One region of the Thioalkalivibrio sp. ALE20 genome, then DNA from elsewhere that is predicted to be linked to it. Evidence: riboswitches for the same ligand, from Rfam matches in the RefSeq annotation. Region 1 holds a riboswitch; the other holds the start of a gene.

Region 1 (6,745 bases):
CTGGCGGCTGCACTATGCCGAAACCCTGGCCGAATGGTACCGGCGCTTTCAGGCAGTCCGTGAAGAGGCGGCGGCCAGTTTCGACGAGCGCTTCTGCCGCATGTGGGAGTTCTATCTGGCCAGCTGCGAGGGCACTTTCCGCTGGTGGAAGCAGGTGGTGTTCCATATCCAGATGGCGCGTCGGCAGGATGCCGTTCCGCTCACCCGTGACTATCTCTGCGGGCGCGAAGACCCCGGGGTGCGTTCGGTGCCGCCGGCGAACGAGCTGATTTCTTCCGCGCGGTGAACCCCGGGCTCCGGTACGGGTCCAGTGTGGATCCCCGCCGTTCGTGACGGCGACGTGCGGGGCGTTCGAGCTTTACACTGACCGGGGATTCCGGTGTTCGGGGAGTAGGGGTGTTCCGCCTTTTTCGTCAACGCAAGTCCGAGGCATCGGGGGCCCCCGAAACGCAGGAGTCGAATCAGGACCAGGTCCTGATCGAGGCTGCGGGACGCAGCCGCATCACCGAGGTGGCGACCAGTGCCCGCAAAGTCCCGTGGTCGCTGAACCTGCTGCAGCTTCTGTGGGCGGCCGGCCCCGTGACCTTCCTCGCGATGCAGGGCGGGTATTTCCTCGGGTTCGGCCATGCGGCTCCCACCCAGAACTTCGTCTTCTTCGCGGTCTATACCCTGCTGTTCGGGGTGATCGGCCTGGTTGCGCGATTTGTCGCCGATGCGACCCGCGGGCGGCGTCAGGAGCGCTCGCAGGTCCAGCTGCGCAATACCATCGATCTGCTGCCGGATCTGCTGTTCGCGACCCGTGACCTGGCCATGGGCGAGATGACGCCGGACATGCGGCGGCGCCAGTCGGCGGCGGTGCTGCTGCACGAGGTGGAGGTCTCCCCGGAGGCGGTGGCGGTCGCGGTGCGCGAAATGACCGGCGACCCGACGCTGGCCTCCACCGCCGAGCAGATCGAGATCTATCGGCGTCTGGGGCTGCATGCGCGGGTCGCGGACCTGGTGGAGGCCACCGCCGACGCGCGCATGGCCGCGCTCGAGCGGCTGCATGCCGAGGATTCGGAGCTGGCGGAATTGCTGCGCGACCGGCTGCAGGGGGTTGCGCCGACGCGCGAGGATGGCGTGCGCCGCATCGACCAGTTTCTCGAACGCCTGTTCTCCGCAGCGGATGCGGATGACCTTACGCGCTGCACCCTGGATGATGTCCAGGCGATTGTCGTGCTCGCCTTCGAGCTGGTCAACGGCCGCCAGATCAAGCGCCTGAGTTTCGAATGGTCGGGGCCCTGGCAGCTGGGCCGGGCGCTGGACCGGCTGGAATACCAGAGCAATCGCTTCCGCGTGGCCCAGGCCGGGGTGATCAGCCGTCTCCGCTCGCTGGGGATGCTGCTGGCGCAAAGCGAGACCAGTGGCATCACCCAGCAGCATCTGCGCGAACCCCTGCCGGTCATGGGACAGCAGGTGCTGGCCGGCCTGCGGACCATGCTGGAGGCGGAGCCGGACGTGAAGAGCCCCGACGGCCGTATCCTGGGTGCCGCGATGTCGCAGGTGGAAGAACTGCGTGAAGCTCGGGACCGCCTGATGCAGGCGCAGAGCCGTTACGCCAATGCGGTGGAACGCTGGGAAAACCTGCGCCGGCGCGAACGGGACCGCAAGGGTGCTCAGCGCTGGCAGAAGCGTTCGGCCCGGCGGATCCGGGTGTCGGAGGAGCTGATCGAACTGGACGATGATCAGAAGATCCGGCTGGCCGACGGTCTGTGCGAATATCTCGAGGAGCTGCAGATCCGGCGCGAGGGCGATTTCATCTTCTTCGGCAAGAAGCCGCTGGACGGCGATACCGCCAAGCGCATCGGCATCCAGCTGGCGCTGCTGCTCGACCCGCTGGTGGAGCTGAGCAACCCCGGTATCCAGCGGGCGATCTATGCGAGTCCCGCAGCCTATCTCGGCGGGCTGTACGTGGGCATGAGCGCCGACGCCAAGGCCGGGCTGGGCTCCGCCATGGTGCGCATGGTCCGTCAGGACCTCGGGCGCGCGGCGGAGCGGCTCGCGCTGCGCCTGACCCGGGTCTACCACCTGCCGCTGACCGACGGCATGCGCGGCTTTCTCGAGACCCATTACCGGGCCAACCCCGAGCGCCTGGCGATGCTGGCGCAGAACACCGGGGACGAGTCCCACCCGGTGGCCCTGCGTGCCGAGCGCTCGCCGGAATTCGACGCGATGGTCCAGGACAAGGAATGGGGCCGCCTGCTGCGTCGTGGCGCCCGCTATCGCCAGGCCGAGGAGGTGCGGCAGACCTGAACGCCGTGCGGTCGGCCGGAGAACGCGGGTGGAAAATCAGGGGGCCCTCATGTACCCTGCGCCCCGTTCCTCGGTGCCCTGGCGGTTTCGCCGCCGGGTTAAACGGGAAGTCCGGTGAGCGCTCACGCGCGAGTCCGGCGCTGCCCCCGCAACGGTGATCGAGCGCGGATCCATTCCGGAGTCCTTCGGCAGTGGATCCTCGAGGCTGGCGGCCGAATGCCACTGTGTCATGGACACGGGAAGGCGCCGCCCGCCGGGAATCTCCCGCTCGTCAGCCCGGAGACCGGCCGGGGAATGGTCGTGCGGCACGCGGAGGGCGTGCGAGACGGATGACCGTTCCCGCCACGGGTCCCCGTACCCGTTTCCCGCCGGGAATGCGTTCCTCGTCTTCATCCCTCGCGCCGGCGCGATCCCCGTGAACCAGCGGCGTGCGGGCGGCTCGCCGGGAGATCCGAAGACATGAAACGCAGTATCCTTTCCGCAGCCATCGTTGCAGCCGTGTCCCCGGCCGTGGCCGACGAAGCGCCGGGTACCGGCCCCGATTCCGCGACCCTGGAACCCGTTCAGGTCACTGCGACCCGTCTCAGCCAGACCGTGGACGAGGCCCTGGCCTCGGTGACCGTTATCGACCGCGAAGAGATCGAACGCCTGCAACCGCGCCAGTTCACCGATCTGGTGGAGGGGCGCGCCGGGGTCTCCGTCTCCAGCGCCGGCCCGTTCGGCAAGCAGTCCAGCGTGCGCCTGCGTGGCACCGAATCCGATCACCACCTGATGCTGATCGACGGCGTGCGCATGGGCTCGGCCACCACCGGCGGTGCCAGCTGGCAGTTCCTGCCGCCCGAGGAGATCGACCGCGTGGAGATCGTGCGCGGGCCGCGCACCTCCATCTACGGCTCCGATGCCATCGGCGGGGTGACCCAGGTCTTCAGCCGCGCGGGCCGCGAAGGTCCGCCGCGGGTCAATGCCTTCCTCGGCGCCGGCAGCTTCAGCACCTGGGAGGCCGGGCTCGGCGTGGCCGGCGGCACCGGGCGCACCGATTACAGCCTGTCCGTGAGCATGTATGACACCGAAGGCATCAATGTCCAGGATGACATGGGTGATGACGATCCCGACGGCTATGACAACACCTCGCTGGCCGGCAAGGTTGCTCACCGCCTCGACAACGGGATCGAACTCTTCGGCAATCTCCTCTATTCCGAAGGTAACACTGAAGTCGACGCTTTCAGTACGGATGAGACGGATTTTGTTCACGGGGCAGTGCAGGCCGGAGTCCGTTTCCCGGTCCTGGAGCAATGGGATACGGAGCTTGCCTATGCTCAAAGCCGTGACGAAAACGAAAATTTCGAAAACGGGGTTGCCGACTCCCGTTTCGACACCCGGCGGGATCAGCTGACCTGGCGTAACGATGTCCGCCTGGGTGAACGCACCGACCTGATCGCCGGGGTGGATGCCTACGAAGATCGGGTCGACAGTAACGAAGATTTTGATGAGGATTCGCGCTACAACGTAGGCGTCTATTCAGTCGTGCGCACCGAGCTCGGCAACCATGATCTGGAAGGCTCGCTGCGCTACGACGACAACGAGCAGTTCGGTGACAAGACCACCGGTCAGGTCGCCTGGGGCATGCAGGCTACCGACGCTCTGCGGCTGCGCGCCAGCTATGGCACCGCCTTCAAGGCGCCGACCTTCAATGACCTTTACTGGCCCGATGAGGGGTGGTTCCGAGGTAATCCGGACCTTGCCCCGGAAGAATCGGGAACATTTGAACTGGGCGGGAGGTATTCAGCCAGTCTTGCCTATGTGGATGTGGCGGTGTTCGAAACCAGGGTCGATGACCTTATTGTGAACCGCTGCGTGGCGAATTGTGATGATGGCAATCCGTTTAGTGATGTCTATGAGCCAGGCAATGTCGAAAACGCGCGGATTCAAGGAATGGAAATCGAAGGTGGGCATGACCTTGGCCCGTGGAATTCGCGGGTCTCGCTGACCCTGCTGGACGCCGAGGACCGGGACACGGGGAATGAGCTGGCGCGCCGGGCGCCGGTCTCGGCCCGCTTCGATCTGGATCGTCAAATTGGCGATTTCTCCGTGGGCGGTACGATCCTCGCCCGTAGCCGGACTTACGACGATGCCAGCAACGAAGAACGGCTTTCGGGCTACGGCACCATGAACCTGCGTGCGGCGTATGCCCTCGACCCCGAATGGACGGTCGAAGGCTCCCTGACCAACGTCTTCGACCGGGATTACGAGACCCAGGGTGGTTTCAATACCCCGGGCCGCGCCGCGTTCGTGAAACTGCGTTATCAGCAGCAGAGGTAAGGTCATGGGCAATCGACTGTCGAAGATCGCGACCCGCACGGGTGACGAGGGGCGTACCGGCCTGGGTGACGGTTCGCGCGTGGACAAGGACTCGCATCGCGTCGAAGCCTTTGGTGACGTGGACGAGCTGAACAGCGTCATCGGGCGGGTGCTGGTGCACGAGCTGCCCGAGGACGTACGGCGTTCGCTGTCGCTGATCCAGCATGAGCTGTTCGACCTGGGCGCGGAGCTGGCGGTGCCGGGGCATCAGGCGCTGCCGGAGGCGTCGGTGGAGCGCCTCGATGTCGAGCTCGACGGCTTCAATGACGAGCTGCCGCCGCTGGAGGAGTTCATCCTCCCGGGCGGTGGCCCGGCCACCGCGGATTGCCATATTGCCCGCACCGTCTGCCGCCGCGCCGAGCGGCGGCTGGTCGCGGTCAATCACCACGAGGCCCTGCGGCCCAGCTCGCTGGCTTACCTCAACCGCCTGTCGGATCTGCTGTTCGTGCTGTGCCGGGTGCTGGCGCGCCACGAGAACGGTTCCGAGGTCCTGTGGCAGCCCGCCGCTCGGCGCGAGGCCTCCGGCGGCTGATTCTGCCCGCGGCGTCGTGATGACGGATCCGCGACGGCCCCGATCGACAGTAATGCCGCGACGCTGACGCGACCCGCGGCCGCTCCCCTTTTATCCACGCTCCGTCGGGACGCCTCGAGTGTCCCGGCGGCAGTGTGTGCACGTATCCGGGTGTTGAATGATGAGTACATGGAAAAAACGCTACCCCCTGTTGCTGGCGCTACTGCTGCCGGGGGTTCCGGCGGCGGACACGGACGCGTCCCCGCATATCCTCGGCATCGTCTCGGATCGCTCCGCCGCCGAGGTCACGGCCGGGGCGCATCGTTTCCTCGAGGCCTTCCCCGAATCCGACGTGCGCCTGCGTACGCCGGAGCAGCTGGCCGACAAGGATGACTCCGAGGTCACCGCGTTGTGGGAGGACGCGGACGCCGTGCTGGTGGCGGCGGTGCTGGGCGACGAGGTCGGCCGGCTGACGCGGCTGCTGCGCGAGCGCGGTCCGGATGCCGAAGTGCCGCTGCTGGCGATCAACAGCGACCGGCAGCTGACGGCGCTGACCCGGTTGCGGGGCGAGCGCGTGCTGGCCGGCCTGGAAGCCGACGAGCGGACCGAGCTGGCGACCAATCCGGATGCCGACGAGGATCCGCGCGAACACCTGCGGGAACAGCGGCAGGCGTTTCCCGAACAGGCCGGCTGGCTCACCGGCCGGGCGTATTACCAGGGGCGTACGCCGGAGAGCATGGAGGGCCTGATGCGCTGGCTGGCCGCCGAGGCCGGCCACGACATCGACGTGCCGCAGCCGGATCCGCGCGAGACCATCCGTTTCTACCACGACGGCCGCGCGGTGGATGACGCCGCCGCAATGGATCTGGATGAACGCCCGGCGGTCGCCCTGCTGGACCTGGACACCGGCGACCGGCCGGGGGACCGTGCACTGCTGGATGCCGCCTGCGACGCGCTGGAATCGCGCGATCTGCAGTGCTTCGGCGTGCTGGCGCGCTGGGGCGGCGCCAGCCGGCAGGCGGTGGAGGACCTGGCGCAGTCGGCGGCACCCGCCGATCTCGCCGGCATCGTCTCCCTGCAGGACTTCGTGATCGGGGGCGGCGGTAATCGCGAGGCGGTTGCCGGGGCGCTGGGCGAGCTGGACGTGCCGGTGGTCAAGGGCCTGCGCCTGGCCTCGCGGAGCGAGGATGAATGGCGGGTCGCGCATGACGGCATCCCCTGGGACAGCATCCACTACCAGGTCGCCATGCCCGAACTGCAGGGCGTGAGCCAGCCCACGGTGCTGGCCGCCGCCGGCGAGCCCGAGATCGACGACCGCACCGGCGTGCGCCTGATGCTCTCCGAGCCGATCCGGGAACGGGTCGACGCGGTGGCCGAACGCATGGCCCGCTGGCAGCGCCTGCGCGAGCGCTCCAATGCCGACAAGCGCGTGGCCATCGTCTACTACAACCATCCGCCGGGGCGCCACAACATCGGCGCCGACAAGCTGGATGTCCCCGAGTCGCTGCTGGAGACCCTGGATCTGCTGCGCGACGCGGGCTACGACACCGGGGATCACCCGGAAGATGCCGAGGCCCTGCTGGA
Region 2 (6,745 bases), on a different contig from region 1:
GCGCAAGAAGCGCCGCTGAAACCGGCCCTCCCCGGTACGGGCAGGGCCGGATAATGCACCGTCAGAGCAGATCGTCCTGGATGGCGTCGATCGCATCCATGGCGCACTGGTGGTCGACCTCGCCGCTGGGACTGCCCGACACCCCGATGCCCGCGACGATGCGCCCGTCGGAGGTGACCTGAGCGCCGCCGCCGAGGATGGTGACGTTGGGCAGGTGCTGGATGCCGTAGCTGACCTCGCCCGGGAAGGCATCATCGCGCAGCTCCAGCGTATCGGTACGGAAGCTGACCGCCGTCCAGGCCTTGCTCTGTGCAGTGCCGACGGTGTGCGGACCGGCGAACCGATCCCGCTTGAGAGCCTGAGTGGTCCCGAAGCGGTCGACCACCGCTGCGGTTACCTGTGCGTTGCGATCACGACAGGCATCCACCGCGGCCTCGACGGCCTTGGTCGCGATTTCGGGTGTCAGGCTGGGGGTGTTGAACGTGGCCGAATCGGCATGAACGGGCGCGGCGGCCAGAGTCATCAGGCCGCCGGCCAACAGTGCTGAACGCATGGATGGGGACATATCAACCTCCAGGGTTGTGTGGACTCCACCCATTCTTGTAGGCCCCGTACGGGGATTTGGCAAGCTCCGTTTCGGGACGCCCGCCACGTTCCGGTCCGGCTCAACGGTTTCCGCAACCGGCGCGGCCGACCGCCATCAGGCCACCCGGCCGACCCGCTCGGACACCGCATCATCGGCCATCACCGGCGGGTACTGGCGAGCGAGCTCGCGCGCCGCCAGCACGAAGGTGTTCACCTGCGTGGCGTGCTCGCGCAGCTTGTGCGCCAGACCCGGGTCCTCGCTGACCTCGTCCACCACCACGCCGTCCGGGCGCTCTTCCACGTGCACTTCGATGCGCCCGCGCTGCTCGAAAAGGGTGCGATACAGCGGATCACGGTCACGCAAGTGTGCGCTCTCGCGCAGCCGCCGATGCAGTTCCGGCACGTGCACCCGCAGCAGCGCGGCGAGTTCCGGATCCGTTGCCGTCGTCACCGTCCGGGTACCACCCTCGATGAACTCCAGCTCCCTCCGGATTGCGTCGTGGGACTCCAGCAGGCGCTGAAAGACCACCTGCTCACGCTCGTGCTGCTTGCGGGCTTCGGCGTCCAGGTGACCGCCGCAATCGATCATTCTCAGGTGCATCGTCATGGTCTGTCGGCCTCTTGCTGATGATCCTGCCCGGAAGAAGCAATCTCCCTGCCAACTCGTATTTCCCGCCATGACGCGGCCACATGCCGATACCGCCGATCAGCTGACCACTCAAACTGCGAATATTGGCAGTCACTAATAAATGAAAATGCCACCTGTGACACCCGAACGCTCGCAAGTCACTGTCAAAAGGGGAAAATTATCTCCAAAAAATTTTCGAATATGGATTGATTCCAATTTGCGGCCGTGTATAATTCCCATTGTCGAGTCGACGGCAGCTCAGCGTCGGTTCGCCATGCAGGGGCCCCCTGGCCCCTTCTCTCCTCCATCTCTTCTGGATTTTGCCGTCGGCTCTCGGTGCCCCCCCGCACCGACCCGGCGGCCCTTTTTTAATCCACCCGAATGGATCCCTTTGCAAACCACATGCCAGGCACTGACCGCGGCCACGACCGTGGGTCACCCGGACACTGTTGGTTTGACACCACACATTAGCCATCACTAATATTCCGTCTCCCCCGGGTGCTTCGTCGCCATCCCGACGACGAGTGAAACGGGAAGTCCGGTGCGTGCCCGGCCTCGACCTGCGCACAAGTCCGGCGCTGCCCCCGCAACGGTAGGCGGGTCACGGCAGACCCTCGCGAACCACTGCGAAGAACGCGTCCGTTCAGGGCGTACTTCGCGGGAAGGTGGTCTGCCCCGGAGCCAACGGCTCCAGCCCGCAAGCCCGGAGACCGGCCCGGAGGACAACGGAGAACCGCGGGGAGCGGTATCACCGGGCGAATCGGCATCGCTGCGCATCGGTTCACGACGCGCCGACGATGGCGCACGCCCGCACCCCCGCGGTCGACACCCACGACCACGGCGCACGGGCGGTGCGCAAAGAGAGTTCGCAATGTTCCCGAAGAAGATGTTTCCCGCGGCCCTGCTAGGCGGTGCCGCGGCCGTGCCCTTGTTGCTGGCGGCACCGCCGGCCACCGGCGAAGAAGACCCCGACGATTCCGCACAGGTGCTGCCCGAGATCAGCGTAACGGCGGCGACCCGCACCGAGCGCCTGGTGGAGAACACGCCCGCCTCCACCGAAGTGATCACCGGCAAGAACATCCGTCGCAGCGGGGCGACCATGCTGGACGAGGCCCTGCAGGCCGAGTCCAGCCTCTTTACCGGTGCCGACGGCAACCGGTTCTCGATCCGCGGCGGCGGCCGCGCGGACATCATCTACATGCTGGATGGCCGTCGGGTCAGCGGCACGTCCGGCCGCGGCTTCGAGCTCAACCGCATCCCGGTCAGCCACGTGGAGCGCATCGAGATCGTGAAGGGCCCCGGGAGCGTGGTGTACGGCTCGGATGCGGTGGCCGGCGTGATCAACGTGATCACCCGCCGGCCGGATGCGGGTTTCGAAGGCAGCGTGGAGCTGCAGGGCGGCATGCCCGCCAGCGCCGATGGCGGGGAGCGCATCAACGGTTCACTGTTTCTGGGCGGCGGCACCCGCGACACCCGGTTCCGGCTGCTGGCGGATGTGCTGGACCGCGAAGCGTATTCCGAAGGCGCCATTGCCGACGTGCGCATCGCCGAGCAGAGCGAGCAGGTCCGGCCGTCGGAGTCCGGCGCGCTGGATGATGACCACGCGATCCAGGACCGCTACGCCTTCGACGAGGACCGCCGCGAGAGCGCGCGGGTCTACAACCTGCGCGCCGGCGTCAGCCACTGGTTCACCGACGACTTCAACGTGGAGCTGGAGGCCGGCCTGCTGCGCGAAGAGCGCGAGCGGCGCTTCCTGCACGAGCGTCCGCCGGTGGCCACCGGCTACACGAACAACAATGGCGATCCGGTGCGCGCCCTGCAGTTCCCGGCACAGCGCAGCGAGGACAGCGAGCGGCGCGATCTGGCCGTGGCCGCCGAATGGTTCGTGACCGACACCCTGGAGCTGAATTACCAGGCCTACGAAAGCAAGTTCGAGATGGACCGCTCCAACACCTTCCTCGAGGCCGCGGACTTCGGCTTCGATGCCACCGGGGACAGCGAATTCGGCCCGCGCGAGGTCACCTTCACCGACCGCGTCCACGACTTCGCCGCCACCTGGCGGCCCGACGCCCGCCACACGGTACTGACCGGCTTCGAACACAAGCATCAGACCTACCGCGACCGCGAACCGGCGCACGAGCCGGAAGACGACCAGTGGGTCGGCGGGGTGTTCCTGCAGCACGAATGGGCGATCAGCGAGCGCCTGGATCTGGTCTACGGCGCCCGCCACGACGAGACCTCCACCGAGGTCGACAACACCTCGCTGCAGGCCGGCGCGGTCTATCGCCTGGCCCCCGAGGCCCGGCTGCGCGTGCAGTATGCCGAGGGCTTCAAGCTGCCAGAACTGCGTTCGTTCCACGTGGACACCCTGAACCCGCGCGGACAGCGGGTGCTGGGCGCCCATGTCGTCGATCCGGCTGTCGGCAAGACGCGCCATGAACTCGACCCCGAGACCAGCCGCAATGCCGAGCTCGGCATCGCCGGCGACCTGCGCCTGAGCGACACCACCACGGGGCATTACGACGTGGGCCTGTTCTATACCGAGTTCGATGACCGGATCGCGCAGACTCAGGGCGATGGCGACTACCGCACGTTCCGCAACGTGAGCAACGCCCGCGCCCGCGGCGTGGAGACCCGCCTGGGCGCGGACTTCAACTCGCAGGTGGAGCTGCGCCTGGGGGGCACCTGGATGGATGCGATCGATCGGGACAGCGGCGAGACCCTGACCGACACGCCGGAACTCACCATGGTGGCGAGCGCGCTGTGGACGCCCACGGAAGAATTGCGCCTGCAGCTGCGCAGCCGCTACGTGGATGAGGTACGCGTGGCCGGGGACGAATGGGATCGCTCGTTCACCCTGACCAGTCTGAACGTGGAGTACGCGCCGGCGGCCTGGGAGGACGTCACCCTGCGCGGCGGGATCGACAACCTGTTCGATGCCGACAATGAAAGTTCGCTGGCAGCGGATCCCGGCCGCTTCCTCCACGCCGGGGTCCGGTACGACTTCTAGAACATCTGGTCCGGGGACCGGGAGGGCTGCCTTGATGGGCAGTTCTTCCCCCGGTTTTCATGTCGTTTCTGTCACCACATTGCTCATACGGAGGACTACCCCGGGTGCGGACTGGAACCGGACTCCGCGCAGTATTCCTGCCAGGCTGCCGATCCGCCGCGCAGCACGCGGGCGTCGATGTCCATCGCGCGCAGGCTCTCGGCCACCAGATGGGAGCGCCCGCGCCCGCCACAGAACACCACCACGGGCTGCGCCGGATCCTCCAGATGGGACTCGATGCTGGCCTCCAGCCTGGGCCGGGGGATGTTCACGGCCCCCTCGATGGACCCGGCCTCCACCTCCTCCGGCTGGCGCACGTCCACCAGCAGCAGCGGTTCACCGGACTCCCGCCAGCGCGCCAGCTCCGCCGGCTCCACGTGCGGCAGGGTCTGTTCCAGACGGGTGATGCGTTCTTCGAAACGGCTCATGACGATTCCTCGGGTATGGTGGAGAGGTAATTCGAGCTTGCCGGCAGGCCGCCGGAGACCGCAACCTGAGCGGTACTCGTGCGCGATACCTCCGGTGGTGCCAACATGACCGACACTTCCGACGTCCGCCGGCCGGGCTTCGTCGCCCACATGGCGACGGTCTTCATCAACGCCCTCAACGACAACTTCTTCCGCCTGGTCGTCATCTTCATCGCCCTGCGCGAGTTCGTTGCCGAGGGCGAAGGCACGTTCTATTACAGCCTGGTCGGGTTCGTGTTCCTGCTGCCGTTCGTGCTGTTCTCGCCGTGGGCCGGCTACATCGCCGACCGCTACAGCAAGAAGGCGGTGATCGTCGCCACCCGCGCGGCCGAGGTCGTGGTGCTGCTGACCGCCGCGGCCATGCTGATCATCGATTACTTCCCCGGTCTGCTGGTGACGGTGTTCCTGATGGGTCTGCAGAGCACGTTCTTCAGCCCGGTGAAGTTCGGCATCCTGCCGGAGATCGTGCGCTACGCGCAGCTGTCGCGCGCGAACGGGCATATCCAGCTGTGGACCTTCCTGGCGATCATCCTCGGCACCGCGCTGGCCGGCTTCGTGATGGAGTTCGCCGGCGAGGCGCTGTGGATCCCGGCGGCGGTGATCGTGGCGCTGTCGCTCACCGGCCTGGTCACCAGCTTCTTCGTCACCCCCACCCGTGCGATCAACAACCCGGCGCCGTTCCGGCTGAACCCGTTCGCCACCGTCGTGCAGTCGATCGCCGAGATCCGGCCGCAGCGGGTGCTGTTCCTGGTGGTCCTCGGCATCGCGTGGTTCTGGGCCCTGGGCACGTTGTACCAGCTCAACGTCCCGCTGTTCGCCGAGCTGCACCTGGGCCTGGGCGAGCTGGCCACCGGCATCATCCTGACGACCCTGGCCCTGGGCATTGGCACCGGCAGCATCCTCGCCGGCTATCTGTCGCGCGGCGGCATCGCCATGCACCATGCCCCGGCCGGCATGATCGCGGCCGCCCTGATCAGCGCGTTGCTGTATTTCACCGTCGACAGCTACCCGGCCACCCTGGTGCTGATGGCCCTGCTCGGCGTTGCCTCCGGGTTCTTCATCGTGCCGATCACCGCCTACCTGCAGGGCCACAGCCCGGAGGAACGGCGCGGGCGTTTCATCGCCGCGAGCAACTTCCTGTCGTTCGGGGCGATGCTGCTGGCACCGGTGCTGTTCTGGGGGCTCACCGGCCCGGCCGGGGTCAGTCCCGCGCACGTATTCATCATCGGCGGAGCCGCCTCGCTGCTGGTCGGGCTCGCGGCCCTGCGCCTGTACCGCCGCCACCGCGCGGAGGCGGATGCCTGACCCCCGAAGGCCCCGGCCGCGCGACCGAACCCCAGCATCCGGTGCGAACGTCTATCTTCGAAGGAAGAACTTGCCAGAGGGGCGAACCCGGGAGGCCATCATGAGCAACAACATGGCCGATGTAACCATTCACATCGACGAGACCATCAACGCCGAGGCCCGCGAACGCATCCAGGACGAGCTGCGCGGGATGAGCGGCGTGATGGCGGCATCCAGCCACGAGGAGAAGCCGCACCTGGTCGTGGTCGAATACGACCCGGAGCGGATCAACAGCCATCGCCTGCTCGACACGGTCACCGCCAGCGGCGTGCACGCCCAGCTGATCGGCCTGTAGTCGGCGGCAAGCCTTTAAGGCTCAAGAGGCTCACGGACGGTGGCGGCTCGCCCCGTCGGTCACCCCGCCGGCGATCATGTGCGCGACGCGCAGCGCCTCCGGCAGGTGGCTGTGGACGCGCTGGTCCTCCAGCAGCTGCCGCGCCGCTTCGGGTTCGATCCCGCAGCGCTGGACATGGACCCCCGCCAGCGGTTCCATCGCGCCGGCGGCCTCGATCAGCCGCCACTTGCGGGCCCCTCCGGGGACATGGTCGAGCAACGCCCGTCGAACGGCCTCCATGTCGGGTTGCCGGCGTGCCACGACCATCACGGGCAGGCCGGTCCGTTCGTGCAGGGCCTGCAGGTCCACCACGTTGAAGCCGGCAAAGGCGACCCCCT

Evidence for each region. Region 1 has a riboswitch for cobalamin ahead of F790_RS0106600 (TonB-dependent receptor domain-containing protein). Riboswitches for the same ligand answer to the same signal wherever they lie in the genome.
Region 2: it holds a riboswitch for cobalamin, as region 1 does, so the genes downstream of both, F790_RS0112800 (TonB-dependent siderophore receptor) here and F790_RS0106600 (TonB-dependent receptor domain-containing protein) in region 1, are expected to answer to the same signal.

What each region holds. Positions count from the first base shown of each region.
Region 1 is NZ_KB906473.1:220,550-227,294, forward strand. It holds gene F790_RS0106590 (class I SAM-dependent methyltransferase) at 1-286, shown strand, start outside; gene F790_RS0106595 (hypothetical protein) at 397-2,292, shown strand; cobalamin riboswitch at 2,347-2,599, shown strand; gene F790_RS0106600 (TonB-dependent receptor domain-containing protein) at 2,752-4,611, shown strand; gene F790_RS0106605 (cob(I)yrinic acid a,c-diamide adenosyltransferase) at 4,616-5,182, shown strand; gene F790_RS0106610 (cobaltochelatase subunit CobN) at 5,373-6,745, shown strand, end outside.
Region 2 is NZ_KB906483.1:27,197-33,941, reverse strand. It holds gene F790_RS0112815 (DUF3634 family protein) at 1-19, shown strand, start outside; gene F790_RS0112810 (heme-binding protein) at 62-565, opposite strand; gene F790_RS0112805 (hypothetical protein) at 701-1,192, opposite strand; cobalamin riboswitch at 1,693-1,947, shown strand; gene F790_RS0112800 (TonB-dependent siderophore receptor) at 2,085-4,223, shown strand; gene F790_RS0112795 (rhodanese-like domain-containing protein) at 4,319-4,690, opposite strand; gene F790_RS0112790 (MFS transporter) at 4,796-6,034, shown strand; gene F790_RS0112785 (hypothetical protein) at 6,135-6,368, shown strand; gene F790_RS0112780 (DUF99 family protein) at 6,399-6,745, opposite strand, start outside.